Regions from separate parts of the Brevibacillus choshinensis genome, predicted to be linked through region 3. Evidence: predicted binding sites of a transcription regulator. Region 3 holds the regulator's gene; each other region holds the start of a gene.
The links. The regulator CtsR, encoded in region 3, represses protease genes until heat stress. The targets are predictions, from matches to a motif close to ATGGTCAATAAAGGTCAAACA.
Positions count from the first base shown of each region.

Region 1 (7,827 bases), 1.8 Mb from region 3:
CTATCGGTAAGTCGGCCATCATCGAGAATCTGCAGGAACATGTTTTGTACGTCCGGATGCGCTTTTTCAATCTCATCCAGCAGAATGATGCTGTACGGGTTGCGGCGCACGCGCTCGGTCAGTTGGCCAGCCTCTTCATGGCCGACGTAGCCTGGAGGAGAACCAATCAGCTTGGAGATGGAGTGCTTTTCCATGTACTCGCTCATGTCCAGTCGGATCATCGAATCGCGCGTGCCAAACAGCTCCTCAGCCAAGGCGCGAGTCAGCTCGGTTTTCCCTACGCCTGTCGGTCCGACGAACAAGAACGAAGCGATCGGTCTGTGTTTTGGTTTCAGACCGGCACGGCTGCGGCGAATGGCTTTGGCCACCCGTGTGACAGCTTCAGTCTGACCGATAACCTTTTGCTCCAGATGCTCAGCGAGGTGCTTCATTTTGTTCTGCTCATCGCTTTGCAGCTTTTTCACAGGAATCCCTGTTTTTTGCTCAATAATCTCCTGAATGTCTTCGATGCGGACGGTCGCACGTTGGTCGGCGCTGTCCTTTTTGTCCAAAGCCTCGAGGATCTTCGCTTCCTCATCGCGCAATTTTGCCGCACGTTCATAGTCCTCTGACCGGGTCGCTTCCTGTTTTTCCTCACCGATCGCTTTCAGTCGCTCTCGAAGCTCCTCCGTATCATTGGTTGCCGAACGCAGGTTGAGCTTGGAGCCGGCTTCATCCAGCAGATCGATCGCCTTGTCCGGCAGGAAACGATCCTGGATGTAGCGGGCCGCATACCCCACACAAGCCTGGAGCACATCATCTGGGTAAGCGACCTGGTGGTAGGACTCGTATTTTGGGCGCAGCCCTTTTAAGATCTCCAGTGCTTCTGGAATCGACGGCTCTTTGACCATGACCGGCTGGAAGCGGCGCTCCAGAGCGGCATCTTTCTCAATCACTCGGTACTCCTTCAGTGTAGTTGCCCCGATGACTTGCAGCTCGCCTCGCGCCAGAGCCGGCTTCAGGATGTTGCCGGCATCCATCGAGCCTTCCGCCGATCCGGCACCTACCAACAGATGAAGCTCATCGATAAACAGAATGACATTTTTACGTTGTTGCAGCTCTGCTATGCTCTGTTTCATTTTTTCTTCAAACTGTCCGCGAATCCCGGTACCTGCAACGAGGGACGCCACATCGAGTGTGTAGACGACTTTGTCACGCAGCTTGACGGGCACGTCGCCTTCGACGATGCGCAGTGCCAAGCCCTCCGCAATCGCGGTCTTACCAACCCCAGGCTCCCCGATCAGGACCGGGTTGTTCTTGCCGCGGCGATTCAAGATCTCGATCACACGGTCAATTTCAGCGTCGCGACCGATGACTGGATCGATCAGACCCGCACGAGCGGCATCGTTAAGATTGCGGCCAGACCCGTCCAGCACACCGCCTCGCTCACGAGCTGGTGGTGCCATTTTTGGTGCTTCCCCGTTCATGGAAGACTTCGCGAAGCCTTGGAGAAAATCGTCCAGGCCGGAGAATGAAGAAAATGGACCGAAGTTCATGCCTTGGCCGATTTTATTCGTCAGCTTGGCATGGCATTCCGAGCACAGGTAATATTTTTGCTGCTTTTCTTGCAGCTGTATATTCAAAAACACGTTTGCGTTTCGTTGATGGCATACTTCGCACTGCATAATATTTACCCCCTATACAGCGATTGTGTAGGATTGTGACTAGCCTTCCTTTTCTTGGTCACAATAACGAAAGGATCGTTGGTTCATTGTTGTTTGACCTTTCCTGACCTTCCGATGACTTTATTATAGTTTGACCTTCTTTGACTTTCAAGTGGTATTCACTAGAAATTATTTGCTGTATTGATTCGGGTGTTCTCCGTTCCTATAATAATCATGAACGATAGAAAGTCAGGGGGCATTTTCCATTGAATACACTCGCGTACGGACTTCTTGGACTGGTTGCCCGGACACCCAGCTCCGGTTATGATTTAATGCTCCAATTGCAGCCATACTGGCAGGCCAAACACAGTCAAATCTATCCCTTGCTGGCCAAGCTGGAGCAGGAAGGCTATATGCAATTCACCCGTGTGCACCAGACCGATCGACCCGATAAAAAAGTGTATTCCATCACGGAAAAAGGTGAAATCGCTCTCAAGCTATGGCTCGCAGAACCGACAGCAGAGCCTGTCATTCGCGATGAGCTGGTCCTCAAAGCGTACTGCCTGCAGCTAACCGACGAGAAGGCTGCGCGCGCCATGTTCACAGAGCGGATCGAGCATTGCCGCGAACAAGCGGAAAGCTTCATGCACATCATGCAGGAAATGGAGCAGCAGACGGATGGCAAACATCCTGACCATCCCGATCACTCGGCTTTCAGCGATTACATTTTGCTCACGTGGGGCTATCGCCGCATGCAAGAGGACATGAAGTGGTGTGAATGGGTGCTGGGGCTATTGGAAAAAGGAAAAGCCGACACCGAATAAGAAAAATAGACATTCACCTTTTGGTATAATCGTCTAGTCCCTCTTTTTCTTCCACGCATACAATGCCGTAAACGAAAAAGAGGAGGAACCTCTTTGAAAATTCCAAAAAGCTTATGTGACCGCTTAGCTAAGATTCTAGGCGGGACCGGCATGTCCAATGATACTTGTTCGATCATGGTCAAGCGTAATCTCAATGCAACCATCAAGGGCAAAATGTATGATACCGAGCACGAAATTACGATTCAATCCCTCGATAAAGAGGGAAATGCTTTGAATACGGGGGAGTTCACTCTCCTGCAAAAGGAAGTCCAAAAATTCATCGACGCTCTTCGAAAAGAAGGGCTTAAAGTAACTGCCCTACACAATCATTGGCTTTTTGATAGTCCGCGGCTCATGTATATGCATATTGAATCCGTTGAGCCGCCTGTTCAGTTTGCCAAGAAATTGCGGCGCGCTCTGAAAGTGCTGAAGTAGCCGATCTCGTGATGAAAATGTACGGAAGCTAGCGCCTAGAAGCAACAAAAAACTTCTCCAGTTTCTACCGATCCCATCGGTGTACTGAAGAAGTTTTTTTATTACAGGCAACCGAAAATCAACACGTACCGACTTTCCGCTGCAAACCTATTATTTCTTTGTGATCAGTTCCAGATCTACTGGGATGTTGCTGTCTACTTTTTCACCTTTCGCTACTTTCAGTGCTGTTTGCACCGCAGTCTCCCCGATCGCAGCAGGTTTTTGAGCGACAGTCGCGCCCATTTTACCGTCGTTAACTGCTTTCACTGCATCGTCTGTCGCGTCGAAGCCTACTACGATGATGTCTTTGCCGGATGCTTCCACTGCTTGCAGGGCACCCAGGGCCATTTCGTCGTTGTGTGCGAACACAGCTTGCACGTCTTTGTTGGATTGCAGGATGTTTTCCATTACGGAAAGGCCTTTTGCACGGTCGAAATCAGCAGGCTGGGACGCCACCACTTTCACGCCTTCCTTGTTGTCAACAGCGTCATGGAAGCCTTTTCCGCGGTCACGCGCTGCGGATGTACCAGCGATTCCTTGCAGCTCTACGATGTTGCCTTTGCCACCCAGTTTTTCCAGGATGAAATCGCCTGCCATTTTACCGCCTTTTACGTTGTCGGATGCGATATGAGAAACCACTTGGCCGCCTTCAGCAGCGCGGTCTACCGTGATTACAGGAATGTTTGCTTTGTTCGCTGCTTCCACTGCTGTCGCGATCGCGGCACTGTCAGTCGGGTTGATCATAATGACGCTTACTTTTTTCTGGATCAGGTCCTCTACGCCGCTGATTTGTTTCGCGGTGTCATCCTGCGCGTCTACGACCAGCAGCTCGGCACCCGCATCCTTGGCTGCTTTCTCAGCGCCTTCCTTCAAGGAAACGAAGAACGGATTGTTCAGCGTAGATACAGCCAGACCAATCGTCACTTTGCCACCCGCGTTGCCGCCTGCATTTCCAGCGGATTGCTCTGGTGCTTTGTTTTCCAGATTGGATGACGTAGAGCAGCCTGCGAGTACACCCAGTACCAGCGACGAAGCCAGAGCCATTTTCAAAAATTTCTTCATAACGATTCCATCCTCCTTAATTTCCACGCTTTTTTTGTTTATTTATTTGCTTTAGATCGGTCCAAGAGCACTGCGATGAGAATGACCGCCCCTTTGACTACCGATTGGTAGAAGGAAGAGACATTCAGCAGATTCAGACCGTTATCTAACACACCGATGATCATCGCACCAATCAAGGTACCGACGATCCAGCCACGTCCACCGGACAGGCTCGTACCACCCAAGACGACGGCGGCAATCGCATCCAGCTCGTAGGATGTCCCTGCAGTCGGCTGGGCCGAATTGAGGCGGGACGTCAGGATGATCCCGCTCAGGGCTGCAAACAGACCGCTGATCGAGTACACCAGCACTTTTACCTTGCCTGTGCTGATGCCGGACAGCTTGGTCGCTTCCTCATTGCTTCCGAGTGCGTACACGTGCCGTCCAAAGGTCGTATGACGAAGAATGAAATAAAGGATCGCAAAGGAGATCAGCATCCAGATGACGGGCATCGGGATATCCAGGAAGAACCCTTTCCCCAGCATCGCGAAATCCGGATTGAGCCCGGTAATCGGTCGGCCTTCGGTGTAGACGAGTGTCAGACCGCGGAAAACGGTCATCGTCGCCAAGGTTCCGATAAACGGAGCCACTTTCCCTTTTGTAATAATCACACCGTTGATGGCCCCCATGACGACGCCTGCCAACAAGCCGATCAATACAGCCAGCCAGGTATCCATGCCGCTGGCCATCAAGCCTGCTGTGATAGCGCTTGCAAGTGCCAGCATGGACCCTACGGATAGGTCGATCCCGCCCGTCAAGATAACAAAGGTCATACCAAATGCGATCAAGGCGTTAATCGAAATCTGACGCAGTACGTTGAAGATATTGCTGATCGTCAGGAAGTCGCTGTTGATAATCGATAGAACGATGACAATCAAGGCGAGCCCAAGCAGCGGGCCCATTCTCTGCAAAACATTAAACCGCATGGCTAGTCCCTCCCGTCGCTGCATGCATAATCAATTCTTGGGTTGCTTCTTCTCTCGCAAACTCACCGGTGATGCGTCCTTCGTGCATGACCAGCACGCGGTCGCTCATCCCCAGTACCTCGGGGAGTTCGGAGGAGATCATCAAGATCGCGACGCCATCCTGCGCGAGTCGATTCATGATATCGTAAATCTCTTTTTTGGCACCGATATCGACACCGCGGGTAGGCTCGTCCAGAATCAGGATTTTCGGCTTTTTCGCCAGCCATTTGCCGATGACGACCTTTTGCTGGTTCCCGCCGGACAGCGACCCGACGATTTGCTCGCCGCCAGCCGTCTTGATGAACAGCCGCTGGATCGCCTCATTGCTGAGCGTTTTCTCCTGGCTCGGCTTCATGACTCCGAGAGAGGAAACCTTCTCCAGGTTGGGCAGGGAGATGTTTTCGCGGACCGAAAGAGACAGCACCAGCCCTTCTTCTTTGCGGTCTTCCGTCACGAGCGCGATTCCTGCTGAAATGGCATCGATCGGGCGCGTCACGCGAATGGGCTGGCCATCCACGAGAACGCGTCCTTCCCGCACTTTCTCCAGGCCGAACAACGCTTTGGCCATCTCCGTTCGACCTGCCCCCATGAGCCCTGCCACGCCGACGATTTCTCCGCTCTTGACAGAGAATGAGATGTCCGAGAGCTTTCCTTTGACATTCAGGTTCTCTACGCGCAAGCGCTCTTCGCCCCACTGAACCTCTGTTTTCGGGAATCGGTCGGTGATTTCACGCCCAACCATCATCTTCACCAGCTCATCCAGATTGGTTTTGGCCGTCTCTACTGTACCCACGTATTGACCATCGCGAAGCACGGTGATCCGGTCACTGACCTGGAAGATTTCCTCCATCCGGTGCGAAATGTAGATCATCCCGACACCCTTTTGCTTGAGGGATGCGATCATTTCAAAGAGGGCGTCAATCTCACGGTTGGTCAAAGCTGCTGTCGGCTCATCCAGTACGAGGATGTCCGCTTGCATGGAAAGCGCTTTGGCAATTTCGATCATCTGCTGCTGACCTACGGACAAATCTCCGACCAAAGTGTCCGGATCGAGCTTGATCGCCAGCTGATCGAGCCAGTGCCTGGTTTCCTGCTTCATTTTGCGCCAATTGACGAATCCGGTCTTGCCGTACGTGTACTCACGACCGAGAAATATATTTTCCATGACAGACAGGTGGGGAATGAGATTCATCTCCTGGTGGATAATCGCAATTCCTTTGCTTGCGGCGATATCCGGAGTCATCTTCTCCTGCTTCTCCCCTTTGACGATGATCTCTCCCGCATCCCGCTCGTAAATGCCGCCGAGAATTTTCATCAAAGTCGATTTGCCCGCCCCGTTCTCACCCATCAACGCGACAAGCTCGCCGCTTCGCAAGTTCAACTGGACGTCGCTGAGGACTTTGACCCCCGGGAACGATTTGCTGATTCCTTTCATCTCCAATAGGAAATCTGACATGTACACTCCTCCTCCCTTCGCCTTCTGCTTCTTAAAACGTCACGCCCGCTTGCAAGATGACATTCGCGTAGGGCGTACACTCTCCGGTGCGAATGACGGCTTTGGCATCTTTCGTCAGCTCTTTGAACTCTTCGTGGCTGACACTGGTCAGCTCCACATCTGGCAGAGCCGCTTCCAGATAGATATGGGTGCTCGGCTGTGCCTGGATCAGCTCCTCGGCAAAAATCGCCTTCTCCACTTGCATCTCCAGCAAAACCGCATTCAACACTTCGATAAGTGATGGCAGACCTGCCACGACAGCCAAATCGATGCGGGTCACATTGTCCGGGATCGGCAGACCGGCATCACAGATGACGATCCGGTCCGTGTGCCCCAGCTTACTGATGAGGGCAGAAATCTCACTGTTTAAAATGCCTATTTTTTTCATAATGTCTCCCTTACTCTGCGATGAATTCCTCTACTTGTGCGAGGGTAGGCATACCTGCCTGCGCGCCCAGCTTGGTCACCGCCAGCGCGGCCACTTTCGTCGCGAAGGAAACTGCCGCTTCGACTGGCGCACCACCGGCAAGCGCGTAAGAGAATCCGGCGTTAAAAGAGTCGCCTGCTCCTGTCGTGTCGACTACTTGTACAGGGTGGCTGTTGACCAGCCCGCTTTCTCCTGCAGCTGTCAGATAGGCGGCCCCTTTGGAGCCCAAGGTCGTCACGACTGTCGCCACGCCTTTTTGCAGCAGCATGTCCATCGCCTTCTCCAGCTCTACCTCCGCTCCGACTTTCGCCAGCAAATAGAGTTCCGATTCGTTGGGGATCAGCACATCGACATTCTGCAGAAGCTCATCCGGCAATTCACGAGCGGGTGCAGGATTGAGCACGACCGTTTTGCCTAGCTGCTTCGCTTTGGCAGCCGCGTAGATCACTGTCTGAAGCGGGATTTCCAGCTGAAGCAGGACCACATCAGCCTGCGCAATCTTGTCTTCGCTTTGATCGATATCAGCCACGGTCACCTGTCCATTGGCCCCGGCCACGACGATGATCTGATTGTCTCCCTGCGAGAGCACGATCGAGGCCACACCTGTGTGACTGCCCTCTATCGTCTTGACCGCTCCGACGTCAATCCCTTCCTGGCCGAGCGCTTGCAGCAGCCCTGCACCGAACGCGTCGCTGCCAACTGCTCCGATCATGGTGGTCTTCGCCCCGAGACGAGCCGACGCTACAGCTTGATTCGCTCCCTTTCCGCCTGGGATGAAGTGAACCTGATTGCCGTGGACGGTCTCTCCCATTAGCGGCGGACGATCTGCCTCCACGACGATATCCATATTTAAACTGCC
Region 1 covers NZ_CP069127.1:4,604,447-4,612,273, forward strand. The annotation lists gene JNE38_RS23125 (ATP-dependent Clp protease ATP-binding subunit) at 1-1,664, opposite strand, end outside; gene JNE38_RS23130 (PadR family transcriptional regulator) at 1,910-2,467, shown strand; gene JNE38_RS23135 (DUF1259 domain-containing protein) at 2,561-2,941, shown strand; gene rbsB (ribose ABC transporter substrate-binding protein RbsB) at 3,092-4,042, opposite strand; gene JNE38_RS23145 (ABC transporter permease) at 4,081-5,007, opposite strand; gene JNE38_RS23150 (sugar ABC transporter ATP-binding protein) at 4,997-6,502, opposite strand; gene rbsD (D-ribose pyranase) at 6,534-6,929, opposite strand; gene rbsK (ribokinase) at 6,940-7,827, opposite strand, start outside.
Region 1: JNE38_RS23125 (ATP-dependent Clp protease ATP-binding subunit) is a predicted target of CtsR. The motif match lies at 1,755-1,775, and genes of this name have one in related genera.

Region 2 (7,827 bases), 800 kb from region 3:
CTGAAAAGCGCCTGCCCAGCAAACAGGGAATCTCATGACAAAAGCCCACCCGGGAGCATGCTCCGAGGGGTGGGCTTTTCCATTTACGGCGTTACTGCGGATCTTGCTTGTTCAGGTTGCGGTCGCGCTCAGACTTTTGATTCTGGCTCTTTTGCGTCTTGCCGCTGTGACCTTGGTTGCCGCCATTTTGGGTATTGCGATTGTTTGACATGCAGATCCCCTTCCTTCTTGCTAAAGGTAGTGATGCCAAACGTAGTATGTCCGAAATGGCCTAACCTAACTGATCCTTACTTCGCTTCGCCGATGAATACTTTTTGTCCGTTTTCGTACTTGTACACGTAGACGGAAGCAAATGTGTTATCGCCTTTGTCATCAAACGTCACGTTTACGAATTTGCCTTTGAAATCTTTTGTTTTATGAACAGCATCGAGTACTTGCTCACGGGTCGGCTTTTTGCCGCCGTTTGCCTTGATCGCTTCTTCCAGACCGTTCAGCATTACGCCCATGGAATCATAACCGAAGGACGTGAAGATACCTACTTTGTTGCCAGTCGATTGCTCGAAATCAGCGATCCACTTCTTGCCGTCTTCAGTCGCGCCTACGTCACCTACAGTAGATGTGAATACGACGTTGTTTGCATTTTCAGCCCCAGCGATTTTCACCAGGTCAGCAGAGTCGTAGCCGTCTCCACCCATGAAGACACCTTTGTAGCCTTTTTCACGAGCTTGCTTCACGATGATGCCCGCGTCGGAATAGTATCCGCCGAAGTATACCATTTCAGGATTTGCAGCCACGATTTGGTTGATAACAGCACTGTAGTCTTTCTCACCTGCTGTTACACCTTCGAAGCCAAGAATTTGCACGCCGTCTTTTTCAAATTGCTTTTTCACTTCTTCAGCCAGACCTTGGCCATACGCTTGCTTGTCGTGCATCAGGTATGCTGTTTTGATGTTCAGCTGATTTTTCGCGTAAACAGCCGCTTTGGAGCCTTGTTGGTCGTCACGCGCACAAATGCGGTGTACGATCTTTTTGCCTTGCTCGGTCAGGTCGGAGCCTGTCGCGGATGGAGATACCATGACAAGCTTCTCTTGATCGTATTGAGCAGCTGCCGTGATGGAAGCACCTGTCGTTGCATGGCCCACAACCCCTACGACGTCTGGGTTGGAAATGAGCATTTGCGCTACGGCTACCCCTTGTTTCGGGTCAGCTTGGTCATCCTGTGCGGAGAGCTGCACATCAAAGCCCAGCTTTTTGAAGGCTTCCTGTTTTTCTTTCAGAGCGTATTCGGCACCGGCTTTAGCCGTGCTTCCGTAGTCGGAGTATTGACCGGACATCGGGCCTACCACGCCGATCACGAGCTTTTCCAGAGAGCCGCTCGCAGCGCCTCCGCTGCCACCGCTTTGCTCAGTCGTGCCGTTTTGCTGTGGAGCGGCACCTTGCCCTCCTCCACAACCTGCGAGAAGTGAACCCAACGCAAAAGTAGCTGCGATAATTGACAGTGTCTTCTGTTTTTTCATAGCAAACATCCCCCTCTTTATTTACGAACAAACTATGAACCACTACTACATTGTAAAATAAATTAGAAAATTTGCAACAGAAATAAGAATATTTCTATTCCCATATAAACACTCTTCATATTGACAAATAAAAAATAGCCACACCTCGTCAGGCTGTGGCTATTTTTGGAAAATATTATCTACTCTTTGTATTTTTGGGAATACGCTTTGCACATAACGTAAATGGCCACAGCCACAAAGCCGATGATCAAGGCCAACGTGGTACCTGGCATAGGATGTTTCTCCTCTCCGTTGCGCGAGCTTTGCCTCTATTATACGAGAAGCCATCAGGAATCGACAACGGATGAATCATCCAGAGCCTAGGATTTCACTTCAATGGACAGGTTGTAGGTCAGATTTTTGGCATCATAGCTTACCGCTGCTCCCAGCTCTTGTGCGATAAACACGAGTGGAACCAAAACGGCGCCTGTCGTTACCCGCGGAGCGTTTGGCACTCTGGTTTCCTTTCCGTTTTTGTAAGCGAACGTGCTGTTTTGATACATGCGGAGAGCATACTTGTTATCTTTAGCCACGAGGAGAGACTTGCTCATCGTATCCCATGCGGCTGAGCCTCCAAGCGCAATCGCCAGTGTGCTGGCATTCACATACGCTACGCCATTTTCCGTGACGATGTCTTGAGGAAAAGGCAGCTCCTTGCCATTCAGATTCACTTTGATCTTTTGCTGCTGCACAGGAGCGGATTGAGCAAATGCGGCTGTCGCCGATACGCCCCCAGTCAGTAGAGCTGCCGTCAGCAGCATAGCGGAAAACTTACGAAGAGACATTCTAAACACTCCTTATAGGATAAGAAATTACTTCCAATTTTGTAACTTTCGACATGGATTTCCATATTCCTTTTTTGTGGCTCCATACTTTTCCTATGTAGAAGAAGTGCCATTCATGCCCAAACTAACTGTAAGAATCGCCGTTTCGGAAGAATTTTTTTCTCAGACAAAAATAATATCCCGCGAACAAATGTTTTTGTGCACAAGCTGTGGATAATACTGTGGATAACTATAATAAGTGAGGTAACTATGGCAGATGAACGTTTTTTCCTGATTTATCAGGAAGCGAGCGATGAAGAATGCCTCCTGACCATTCAGCCGTACAAGGATGAGCAGTCGCTTGCAGAAGCCATCAATTCGCTTCAGGCCAAGCAGATCGACGAGTACACCATCATTCAGGGGAAAAAGATGACGGCGACGCTACGTCTCGCGGTCGAGCTGACTGAGGCAGAAGAACAAGAATAAATGTTTTCTTTGATCAATAGGTTTAAGGGTAGGCAAGATGGCAAACATGGTTAGGGAGGGCATGCAGTTAAGTGTTTGACCTTCATTGACCTTTTGTGTATGATATTCTTACAAAGAGAGGAGGAAGACTAGATGCACATGAATTTGATCCCTACTGTCATTGAACAGACCAACCGCGGTGAACGTGCTTATGATATTTATTCGCGCCTGCTCAAGGACCGCATCATCTTTCTGGGAACCCCCATTAACGATACGGTAGCGAACATTGTGGTGGCCCAGTTGTTGTTCCTTCAGGCGGAAGATCCGGACAAAGATATTTCTCTGTACATCAATAGCCCTGGCGGTTCCATTACAGCCGGTATGGCCATTTACGATACGATGAATTTCATCAAGCCTGCTGTCTCCACGATTTGTATCGGTATGGCAGCTTCGATGGGTGCCTTCTTGCTGGCGGCGGGAGAGAAAGGCAAGCGTTTTGCCCTTCCGAACAGCGAAGTGATGATCCACCAACCATTGGGTGGTGCCCAAGGTCAAGCGAGCGACATCGAGATCGCCGCAAAACGCATCCTGAAAATGCGCGACCACTTGAACCGAATCCTGGCCGAGCGTACCGGACAGCCTCTGGAGCGCATCCAGAAGGACACGGATCGCGACAACTTCCTCAGTGCTGCTGAAGCTGTGGAATACGGACTGATCGATAAAGTGATCACTGCCGAGCCTACATCGAAAAAGTAAGACTCCTTCAAATGAAAAACCACCCGTCCAATCGTGGCCGGGTGGTTTTTTGCATGAGTGAAGCATAGCGAGTCTTCCGTTATCCACTATTCGTCCACAGGCATGTAGGCAAATCCTGTACGAATCGCATAACCGTAATCGGGTCTGCCCTTGTCTTCCGCGACTCGGCTCGCCTGCTCCCAATCGTATGGCAGCATGATCTGCTCTATCGTCCAGCCAAGCTCCGAGGGCCACAGGATCGCATATTTGGCATGCGGCGACATGGATTCCATGACGTGTGGATGAGGCGACTCCTCGTAATAAGCAGGAAATCCCACGCTGCCAGGATTGAGGACGAGCTTGCCATCTGGCAGCTGTACACTCTTTGGCAGGTGCGTATGCCCACAGACGATGATTCGTTGCTCTATGGACTGCAGCTGCTCCGCTACGATAGCCAGAGCCTTATTCCCTGCTCCTCTCTCTGTGACCTCCTCCAGCAAATACGTTTCGTCAGAAAATGGCGTTCCGTGGCAAAAGAGGATATCCTCAAACACCCAGGTTTTGCGAAATGTCCGGATCCATTCCAGATGTGCTTGGGAAAGCAATGGCTTTACCTGCTGAAACGTCAAAGATTCGCTTTCCTCCTCCAGCAGGATCCGATCGCAATTTCCCATGATCGAAATGACATTCTTTTCTGCCATGAGCCTCTGCGCTGTCTCCAGTGGGGCAATGGGGCCGAACAAAACATCCCCCAGGTTCACGATCCGCTCAATGCCTCTGCCGGCTATATCGGCCAATACAGCATCGAGGGCATACACATTGCTATGGACGTCTGATAGGACTGCAATCGCTCCTTTTGCCGTCATTGGGCGGCTGCCTCTATCGAAAATTTTCCTTCTGCCATGACCGTTTGGCAAAGCTGGTCTAACATGACGGACCCTCCCCCGATATGTCTGTGCTTTCTACTGATTATAGGAAATCATGATTTTCACCGTCAATCGGGGTTTTTCTTCTTTCAGGATGTGAACATGAAAAAACCGAGTGATCATGGGACATGCCCCGCTGTTCACCCGGCCTGGTCTGCTGTTACTGATCTCGCCTTTCCTCCAGCTGCCCCACTTCTACCCGCAAGCTGCTGGCAGGATTTCTTTCCGTATGGATGCGAGCCGTTTGCGTGGACTCATCCAACTCGTCGATCCACACGGAATCGCCCTTGTAATGGACCACGATTTTTTCATCGGAGCGAACAATCTCCTGTGCACGTGTCAAATCCATCCTGCTACCCTCCTCAATCCTCTTCCTCTTCGCTCGCCTGTTCAGCGTTACTTGCGCCCGTCATCGTATGGACAGTCGATTCTTCAATCAGCCCGTTTTGATCAGACACCTGTCCACCACCCAGACCTTCGTTCACCATGCGGTCGATATCCATGTCGTAAGCGTCACGACCTTCGTACACATTATCGCGAATGCTCATGTCATTTCCTCCATTCCTTGTGGCGACTCTTGGCGCCTTTTACATTGATTAGAAATGCCCCTTTCGCCTCCAAATCATGCACCCGACCGCCGCGGCATTATACAAAAAAGACACCTTCCTGTAGAGGAAAGTGTCTTGGTGGTACGTTCTGATCTATTCTTCCTTGCTGACCAGCTTGGCAAGACTTGCTACTGCCTGGGAGGCATCCGGCCCTTCCGCCAAAATGGTTATTTCCGTTCCAGAACTGATGGCGAGGCTCATGATACCCATGATGCTTTTCGCGTTTACTTTTTTGTTTTCTTTTTCCACGAATACTTCAGAAGCAAAACGGTTGGCCTCTTGTACAAAAAAGGCTGCCGGACGTGCCTGCAAACCGGTTTTCAATTGCACCACAACCTGCTGTTGAACCATGAATGGACCTCCTTACTCTAGAGACTATTATCCCTTAGTATATCATGCATCTACATCGAAATATTTTGTTTTTCTCGTAATTTGTCAGCGATTTCGTTAATTTTTCGCAGGCGGTGATTGACTCCTGATTTGCTGACAACTCCGCTCGGCAGCATTTCCCCCAATTCCTTCAGGTTAATATCGGGATGGGCTACCCTGAGCTCAGCGACTTCGCGCAAACGCTTTGGCAGGTTTTCAAGACCCATTTCCTGATCAATGAGCTGGATATTTTCCAGCTGCTGCGTAGCTGCGTTCACCGTCTTGTTGATGTTTGCGATTTCACAATTGTGCAGACGGTTTACTGAGTTGCGCATATCCTTGACGATTCGTACGTCCTCGAAATAGAGCAAGGCCTGGTGAGCTCCAATCAAACTCAGGAACTCGGTAATCTTTTCGCCTTCTTTAATGTAGAGAACATACCCTTTTTTCCGCTCGATGCACTTGGCATTTAGTTTATACCGATTGGCGATCTTGGTCAATGCCTCACAAAAATCCTGATAGGCCGTAAAAATCTCCAGGTGATAGCTGGAGGCCTCCGGGTGATTGACAGAGCCGCCTGCCAAAAAGGCGCCGCGCAGATAAGCGCCACGGCAGCACGATTTTTTTACGATGTCGGGAGCAACCCCGGATATGAACGAGAGGTTTTGATCCATGATCCCCAAATCTTGCAAGATTTCATTGGCTTTATTGGGAATTCTCACGATGTACACGTTGTTTTTCTTCAACCGCATTTTCTTCCGGACCAAAAGTTCGGCGTGAATCTGGAACAGCCTTTTAATCAAGGTGTAAATCCGTCTCGCAATCGCCGCGTTTTCCGTAGTGACATCGAGTACTAGCCGCCCGGCTCCGAACTGCAGGCTGCCATTCATGCGGATCAAGGCAGACAGCTCTGCTTTACTGCAACAGTCAGCGCCCTCCTGCATGGTTAATTCTTTTTTGGTCTGCGCGGCGAATGACATCGACCTTCACTCCTTCTCTATCTTCAGCACCTTTCGCCTGCGCTTGATCAGCGCCACCACCTGCTTGCTAACGGCAAGGGCGTCGTGACGCAGGTAACCGTCCTCAAACGTGACCAACGGCTTTGCGACAACGTGTAGACCGAGCTGTCGCAGCTTTTTCAAGTCACAAGGGACAGGAGCTGCTCCCTTTTCCGCGTACTTCTCCAGTACGTGACCAGGCAGCTCTGCTGAATTGACAATGATCGTATCTAAAAATGGTTCATTCACGTGCTCATACATCACGTTCACATGTCGTGACGCGGTAAATCCGTCCGTCTCTCCCGGCTGTGTCATGACGTTGCAAATGTAGAATTTTGGCGCTGCGGAGCTTTTGATCGCTTCAAACAGCCCACGAACCAACAAATTGGGCAGGATGCTCGTATACAAGCTGCCTGGTCCAATCAAGATGGCATCTGCTTCTGCAATTGCCGCCAATGCATCTGAGAGCGGCACGGCATCTTCAGGGTCGAGAAACACACGCTTGATTTCTTTTCCTGTCAACGGAATTTGCGATTCTCCCATGACGAGAGAGCCATCCGTCATTTCTGCTACCAGCCGAATAGACTGCGTAGAAGCTGGCAGCACATCCCCCCGAACAGCTAAAACGCCGCTGAGCGTCTTGACGGCCGTGACAAAATCCCCTGTTATTTCGTTCATCGCTGCAAGTAGTAGATTCCCCAAATTATGTCCAGCTAATCCAGTTCCTGTAGAAAAACGATACTGCATCACTTTTTCCATCAGAGGCTCTGTATCAGCCAACGCTGTCAAGACATTGCGAATATCCCCGGGAGGGAGCATATCCATTTCCTCGCGCAGTCGTCCAGAGCTTCCCCCGTCATCCGCCACTGTAACGATCGCGGTAATGTGCACAGGCTCGTGCTTCAACCCACGTAACAAAACGGACAGTCCCGTTCCTCCGCCGATCACGACTAGACGCAACTGTCTTGCTTGCAGCCTCCCCATACCCTTAGTCGGCATATTTCACCTCATTATCCCCTATTGCACAAAAACACGCGGACTGGCTTTATAGGAAGCGGTCTCCCTTTATCTTCCTGCCATCCTATGCTCACTTGTTCTTTTCCATGTCACGATGGCTGACGCGCACCGTAAAATCTTTTCCGAAGGTTTCACCCAAATGCTCGGCAATCGCAACGGACCGGTGTTTACCGCCCGTGCAGCCAATCCCGATTACCAGCTGGCTTTTGCCCTCGCGCTGGTAATGCGGCAGCGTGTAGGACAAGAAGTCGGTCAACTTCACGATGAAGTCTTGTGTTTCCTTGTGCTTCATGACGTACTCCGCCACTTCCGGATCACAGCCGGTCTTGGGTCGGAGGTCTTCCACATAGTGCGGGTTCGGCAAAAACCGCACGTCAAACATCAGATCG
Region 2 covers NZ_CP069127.1:5,585,287-5,593,113, forward strand. The annotation lists gene JNE38_RS27930 (DUF4023 domain-containing protein) at 1-38, shown strand, start outside; gene JNE38_RS27935 (branched-chain amino acid ABC transporter substrate-binding protein) at 288-1,517, opposite strand; gene JNE38_RS27940 (copper amine oxidase N-terminal domain-containing protein) at 1,877-2,341, opposite strand; gene JNE38_RS27945 (hypothetical protein) at 2,591-2,806, shown strand; gene clpP (ATP-dependent Clp endopeptidase proteolytic subunit ClpP) at 2,945-3,541, shown strand; gene JNE38_RS27955 (metallophosphoesterase family protein) at 3,628-4,386, opposite strand; gene JNE38_RS27960 (H-type small acid-soluble spore protein) at 4,607-4,795, opposite strand; gene JNE38_RS27965 (hypothetical protein) at 4,809-4,994, opposite strand; gene JNE38_RS27970 (HPr family phosphocarrier protein) at 5,148-5,405, opposite strand; gene whiA (DNA-binding protein WhiA) at 5,456-6,403, opposite strand; gene JNE38_RS27980 (gluconeogenesis factor YvcK family protein) at 6,410-7,420, opposite strand; gene rapZ (RNase adapter RapZ) at 7,509-7,827, opposite strand, start outside.
Region 2: clpP (ATP-dependent Clp endopeptidase proteolytic subunit ClpP) is a predicted target of CtsR. The motif match lies at 2,879-2,899, and genes of this name have one in related genera.

Region 3 (7,827 bases):
GAGCAGCTGTACTATTTGGTCGACCTCTACCGACAAGACCATCAAAAATATATTCCAATGGGCATCCCGATCATGAGAAAATTCCGATTGCCGCTGGATAAGGAGCAAACTCGGAAAAAGCTTGGGCTGAAGGACGAGCAAAAAAGCATCATTCTCTCCGGAGGTGGTCTGGGGCTCGGATCCATGGAAAAGGTGCTCGACGGGCTGGAAGAGATCGATATGCCGATCAAAGCATTTGTTTTGACGGGAAGCAATGAAAAGCTGTATCGAAAGGTCACCAGTCGCACGTACCGCCATGAGGTGGTGCCCCTCAAATTTGTAAATAACTTTCACGAATATCTGGAGACAGCCGACCTGATCGTGACAAAATCGGGCGGATTGACATCAGCTGAAGTGATGAGCAAACGGGTTCCAATGATTATCTACAACCCGCTGCCGGGACAGGAGGAGCGAAACAGCCATTTCCTGCTGAACAACGGCTGTGCTGTTCACGCCAACTTGTCTGAGCAATTGATCTATTTTATAGAAGAGTTGCTGCATAGTCCCTCAAAGGTTGATTACATGCGGAGAATGTCGCATAAAATCTCCAAGCCCGATGCTGCCCAGCGAATTGCTGAGTTTATCCGCGACGATATGAAAATGATGGACGAACAAGATCAACTGCTACCATAATGTAGATGCTGGCAGGATACAGTTGAAAGAGGGGGAAATCATGAGCATACCTTATGCGATCCTGTTCGATATGGACGGTACCTTACTGCAAACAGAAAAACTCTCGACGCCTGCCTTTCAACGGACGTTTGACCAATTGCGTGCAAAAGGTCTATGGGAAGGGAAAACACCAGATGAGAGCGAAATCACCAACATTTTGGGGATGACAATCGATCAGGTGTGGAACAAGCTGATGCCGGGTGCGAGTGAAGAAGCCAAAGAGGCTGCCGACGGCATTTTGCTGGAAAATGAGATCCAACTGATTCACGAACGGGTAACCGACTTATATCCGGGGGTATGGGATACCTTGCAGGATTTGCATGAGCGTGGTGCTGCCCTGTTTATCGCCAGCAACGGTCAAGAGGCTTATATTGATGCCCTGTGCGAGGAGTACGACCTGAAGCCGTTTTTGATGGACCTCTATTCGGCGGGCCGGTTTCGCACGCGTACAAAAAATGATCTGGTCGCAAAATTACTGAAGGACTATCAGGTGGAAAAAGCGATCATGGTAGGGGACCGCCACTCTGACATTGAGGCGGGAACCACGAATGGCTTGTTCACGATTGGCTGCGACTTTGGCTTTGCGAATCCGGGTGAGCTGGATGGGGCCGACGTGATCATTACGAATTTCCCGCAATTGCTCGATCATTTGCCAGAAATCGACACCATAAAGCAAAAACAAACATAAACCATTTCCGTCAGGAAGTGGTTTTTTGCTTGGTTTCAAGCGACCCCATTTTGCCCACAATAGAAAGTGTATTCACCACTTGCAAGCGTGTAGTAAACCCATTATAATTAACGTCAAAGATAGTCAAAGTCAATACAAAACACAGTGAGAAGAGGAGGCGATGACTTGCGTAACATCTCGGACATCATTGAACAACACTTGAAAAGCATCTTAACCGAGAGTCCCAATGGCGCGATCGAGATTCAGCGTAGTGAGCTAGCCGACCTTTTTCAATGTGTGCCGTCTCAGATCAACTACGTCATCAATACCCGGTTTACGGTCCAAAAAGGGTATATTGTGGAAAGCAAGCGTGGCGGTGGCGGATACATCCGCATCCGCAAAGTGCAGATTGTCAGCAAGGCACGCCTGCAGGAACTTTTGACAGAGGAGCTGATTGGCGAGGCTATCTCACAAAGTGTGGGCAATGCTATCGTAGAGCGCCTTCTGGAGGAAGGTCTGGTTAATGTGAGGGAAGCAACCCTGATGAAAATTGCCACCTCCCGTTCTGTTTTAATCGTGGATACGGAATTGCGAGATCGTTTGCGGGCAAACATTTTAAAGCAGATGATCGCGGCCATTCTGTTGAAGTAACAAAAGCACGTGCTAGGAGGGAAGATGTGATGAACTGTGAGGAATGCGGAAAACGACCGGCGACACTTCATTTGACGAAAATCGTCAATGGCGAAAAAACCGAATACCATATTTGTGAGCACTGCGCTCAGGAAAAAGGGGACGTCTTTACCGGCTTTCACAATTTCAGCATCAATAATCTCCTTTCAGGATTACTGAAATTCGACCCGATGCAGAAAGGCGTCAAGGAATCGACAGCGAACAAGACGCTACGGTGTGAAACCTGCGGACTTACTTACGCCCAGTTCAGCAAGAGCGGACGATTCGGCTGCAGTGATTGCTACACCTTCCTGGGGGATCGACTGGACCCATTATTCCGCCGCATTCACGGCAACACCCAACATATTGGTAAAGTGCCTGAACGCACGGGTGGCCAATTGAAAATCCGCAAAGAGCTGGAGCAATTAAAGCAAGCGCTGCAAACGCACGTAGCCAGTGAAGAGTTTGAAAAAGCCGCAGAAATGCGCGACCGAATCCGCGCACTGGAACAAAAGATGGCCCAATCGTAACAGGGGAGGTTAGCTGGATGTCGCAACAGCAGTTTATGCAGAACCCGTGGAGCAATTGGATGAAAGGGGAAGGACCTGATTCCGATATTGTCATCAGCACACGGTTACGCATCGCACGTAACCTGCGCCAGCACCCTTTTCCGTTGCTTGCGACCGATTCCCAAGCGGAGGAAGTGGTAAGGAAAGTAACGGAAGTCAGCGAGTCGGATGCCATGCGCAAACGACACCATCTGCAAGTGATTCACATGGATCAAGTCAATCCGCTGGAAAAGCGAGTGCTGGTGGAAAAGCATCTGATCAGTCCGCACCTCGCCGAGGAGTCTCGAAAAGGGGCGGTTTTGCTAAACCCTGATGAATCAGTGAGTATTATGGTTAATGAAGAAGACCACATCCGGATTCAAGTCCTGCTACCCGGGTTTCGCTTGAACGATGCCTGGGAAATAGGTACAAAAATAGATGATACTTTCGAGAAAAATTTAAATTACGCTTTCGATGAGACGAGAGGCTACCTCACCAGCTGCCCGACCAACGTAGGGACTGGGATTCGCGCCTCCGTCATGCTCCATCTTCCTGCTCTGGTCATGACGCAGCAGATCAGTCGCATTCTGCAGGCGATTAATCAAGTCGGACTCGTGGTACGAGGAATTTATGGGGAAGGCAGCGAAGCATTAGGGAATCTCTTTCAGCTCTCCAACCAGGTGACCTTGGGCATGTCGGAGTCCGACATCCTTTCCAACCTGTACGGAGTGGCAAGACAAATCATCGAACAAGAGCGTGTGGCACGTACGTACTTACTCGAACACACCCGCGTGACTCTTGAGGATCGCATTTTCCGCTCGTACGGCATTTTGATGTACGCGCGCACGGTCGAATCCAAAGAAGCAGCACAGCGCCTGTCTGATGTGCGTCTGGGGATTGACCTCGGCGTGATCCCCGGCGTTTCACCGCTGGTGTTAAACGAGCTGCTCGTCACGACCCAGCCGGGCTTCCTGCAGCAGCATGCAGGCCAAAAGCTTACTCCGGATCAACGGGACGAGCGCAGAGCGCGGTTAATTCGAGAGCGGCTTGCAGACACCGAAAAGCCAAAAGGCAAATAAATAAAACATAGGCAACACGCAACAGTTGACCCATAGAGAATAAACACGGTTACCTTGGAGGTGTACGATATGATGTTTGGACGTTTTACAGAACGAGCACAAAAAGTATTGGCGCTTGCCCTGGAAGAAGCAGTTCGTCTGGGCCACAAAGACATTGGGACTGAGCACGTACTGTTGGGATTGATTCGGGAAGGCGAAGGAATTGCGGCGAAAGCTCTGCAATCACTGGGGCTTGGTCTCGACAAAATCCAAAGTGAAGTGGAGTCGTTGATCGGACGCGGAACGGAGCAGTCCGGCAGTAATTACACTCCAAACTATACACCTCGTGCCAAAAAGGTCATTGAGCTGTCCATGGATGAGGCCCGAAAGCTGGGCCACACGTACGTGGGCACCGAGCATATCCTGCTTGGTCTGATCCGTGAAGGGGAAGGCATTGCGGCAAGAATCATGAACAATCTCGGCGTAAGCCTGAACAAAGCGCGTCAGCAAGTGCTGCAGCTCTTGGGCAGCTCCGAAATGATGGCTTCCCATCAGCCGTCCGGCGGCAATCCGGCAGCGAATACGCCTACGCTGGACGGTCTGGCTCGCGATCTGACGGCTATTGCACGCGATGGCGGTCTCGATCCGGTTATCGGCCGCCAAAAGGAAATTGAGCGCGTCATCCAAGTGTTGAGCAGACGTACGAAAAACAACCCGGTGCTCATCGGGGAGCCGGGTGTAGGTAAGACCGCTATCGCTGAAGGCCTGGCACAGAAGATTGTGAACAACGAAATTCCAGAGACGCTGCGCGACAAGCGTGTCATGACGCTGGATATGGGTACCGTGGTCGCGGGCACCAAGTATCGCGGTGAATTCGAGGACCGCCTGAAAAAAATCATGGACGAAATTCGCCAAGCAGGGAACATTATCTTGTTCATTGACGAATTGCACACCTTGATTGGTGCAGGTGGAGCAGAAGGTGCCATCGACGCTTCCAACATTCTCAAGCCGGCTCTGGCTCGCGGAGAATTGCAATGCGTAGGGGCTACCACTCTGGACGAATACCGCAAGTACATCGAAAAAGACGCGGCCCTGGAGCGTCGTTTCCAACCGATCCAGGTAGATGAGCCGACAGCGGAGGACGCGATCAAGATCCTGCATGGTCTGCGTGATCGCTACGAAGCCCATCACCGTGTCAAAATTACAGATGAAGCCATTGAGCAGGCAGTGAAGCTGTCTGACCGATATATCACGGATCGTTTCCTGCCGGATAAAGCGATCGACCTGGTTGACGAGGCTGCCTCCAAGGTTCGCCTGCAGTCCTTTACCGTTCCGCCGAACCTCAAGGAACTGGAAGGTCGTCTGGAGGAAGTGCGCAAGGAAAAGGATGCCGCTGTGCAATCCCAGGAGTTCGAAGAGGCGGCAGCACTCCGTGATCAAGAACAAAAACTGCGCGAAGAACTGGATAAGACGAAAAAAGACTGGAAAGAGCGTCAAGGCCAGCTGAACATGGAAGTGACTCCTGAGGATATCGCTCAGGTAGTGGCGAGCTGGACCGGAATCCCAGTCCTCAAGCTGAAGGAAGAGGAAGCGGAGCGTCTGCTGAAAATGGAGGATATCCTGCATAGCCGCGTGATCGGGCAAGACGAAGCGGTGAAATCCGTCTCCCGTGCCGTTCGCCGTGCACGAGCGGGACTCAAGGATCCGAAGCGTCCTGTAGGCTCCTTCATTTTCCTCGGCCCTACGGGTGTCGGGAAAACCGAATTGGCGCGAGCTGTGGCTGAAACGCTTTTCGGCGATGAAGACGCCATGATTCGTGTCGATATGTCCGAGTACATGGAGAAGCATTCGACGGCACGTCTGGTCGGTGCCCCTCCTGGATATGTAGGCTATGATGAGGGCGGTCAATTGACTGAAAAAGTACGCCGCAAACCGTACTCCGTCATCTTGCTGGATGAGATCGAAAAAGCGCATCCGGACGTGTTCAACATCCTGCTCCAGGTTCTCGATGACGGTCGCCTGACCGATTCCAAGGGACGGACAGTCGATTTCCGCAACACGGTTGTCATCATGACTTCCAACGTGGGTGCCAGCATGATCAAGAAAAACACGACACTGGGCTTCACGACTGGTGATACCGAAAGAAAATACCAGGATATGAAGGACAAAGTGATGGATGAACTGAAAAAGAGCTTCCGTCCTGAGTTCCTGAACCGGATCGATGAAGTGATCGTGTTCCATTCTCTGGAGCAAGAGCACATCGAGCAGATCGTGTCTTTGATGACCGACGAGCTGCGTAAACGCTTGAAAGAACAAAATATTGATTTCCAATTGACCGACGAAGCGAAGAAAGTGCTGGCCAAGGAAGGATTCGACCCGGCTTACGGCGCTCGTCCGCTGCGCAGAGCCATTCAGCGTCACATCGAGGACAGATTGTCCGAAGAGCTGCTGAAAGGCAGCATCAGCAAAGGCGATACGGTAAACATCAATGCCGAAGAAGGCCAATTAGTGGTCAAACGCTTGGAAAAATCAAAACTGTAATACATGCAAAAAGCCATGGAAAGATACCTCCCCAAACAGGAGGTATTCTTTTTTTGGGTGCACATGTATGATAAAAATAGAGGATAAAATCCAAACGAGGGTGCAAATATGTCAAAGTATAAAACGAAATACGCGTGTCAAGAATGTGGCTATGAATCGCCAAAATGGATGGGGAAATGTCCAGGCTGCGGCAGCTGGAACACCATGGTCGAGGAAATGACTGTCAAAACAGCTCACCGCCACGAAGGGATCAGTGGTGGACAGAAACAGGCTGCCATGCCGTTAACAGAGGTCGCCAGTGAAGAAGAACCGCGCATGGATACGACGATCGGGGAGCTGAACCGCGTTCTTGGAGGCGGGCTTGTGCCAGGATCGCTCATTTTGGTCGGCGGTGATCCAGGTATCGGGAAATCGACATTGCTCCTGCAGACCTCGTTTGCGTTGGCTCATCATGGCGCAAGAGTCCTGTATGTTTCCGGGGAGGAGTCCGCAAAGCAGATCAAGCTGCGTGCAGATCGACTCGGTACCAAAACTCCTCCCATGTTTGTTTTAGCAGAAAATGATCTGGATTTGATCGAACAGCATATTAATCAGGTAGACCCCCATGTATTGATCATCGACTCGATTCAAACTGTCTTTCACCCTGCCGTTCAATCTGCAGCAGGTAGCGTCGCTCAAGTGCGTGAGGCGACGGCACAGCTGATGAGAATCGCAAAGGGAAAAGGGATCGGTACGTTTATTGTGGGCCATGTGACCAAGGAGGGCTCTATCGCGGGTCCGCGCATGCTGGAGCACATGGTGGATGCCGTCTTGTATTTCGAAGGGGAACGCCACAATACGTTCCGGATTTTGCGTGCAGTCAAAAATCGATTCGGCTCGACAAATGAAATCGGGATTTTCGAGATGAAGGACCGAGGTTTGGAAGAAGTAGCGAATCCCTCTGAAATTTTCTTGGCCGAGCGTCCCTTTGGCGTAGCAGGCTCGACGGTAGTGGCCAGCATGGAAGGTACTCGTCCCGTCCTGGTTGAGCTTCAGGCACTCGTGGCTCCCACGAGCTTCGTAACCCCGCGCAGAATGGCAACAGGAGTGGATCACCAGCGTGTCGCGATGATCATGGCTGTCTTGGAAAAGAGAATGGGCATGATGCTGCAAAATCAGGATGCCTACGTGAATGTAGCAGGTGGCGTCCGCTTGGATGAGCCTGCCGTAGACCTGGCGATCGCAGTCAGCATCGCGAGCAGCTTCCGCGATCATGCAACGAATCCACACGATGTGGTCATCGGTGAGATTGGCCTTACGGGGGAAGTGAGAGGCGTATCCCGTATCGAACAACGTGTTCGCGAGGCCCACAAGCTCGGCTTCAAACGCGTGATTATCCCAGAGAAAAACATCCGCGGGCTTGAAGCTCCAGATGATATCCAGGTGATCGGAGTATCGAACATCGGGGAGGCTTTGAACGAGGTGATAAGGGGGTAGGAGCGGATGCAGGATCAACAAAAAAAGAATCCGCTGTTCTTTGAAGTTCTTCGCTTAGTCGCTCCCGGAACGCAGCTGCGGGAAGGTCTGGAAAATGTTCTTCGGGCCAAAACAGGCGGTTTGATCGTCGTAGGCTATGGCCCTGAGATGAAGAACA
Region 3 covers NZ_CP069127.1:215,009-222,835, forward strand. The annotation lists gene JNE38_RS01235 (MGDG synthase family glycosyltransferase) at 1-672, shown strand, start outside; gene JNE38_RS01240 (HAD-IA family hydrolase) at 713-1,399, shown strand; gene JNE38_RS01245 (CtsR family transcriptional regulator) at 1,565-2,029, shown strand; gene JNE38_RS01250 (protein-arginine kinase activator protein McsA) at 2,059-2,577, shown strand; gene JNE38_RS01255 (protein-arginine kinase McsB) at 2,595-3,674, shown strand; gene JNE38_RS01260 (ATP-dependent Clp protease ATP-binding subunit) at 3,744-6,194, shown strand; gene radA (DNA repair protein RadA) at 6,303-7,670, shown strand; gene disA (DNA integrity scanning diadenylate cyclase DisA) at 7,677-7,827, shown strand, end outside.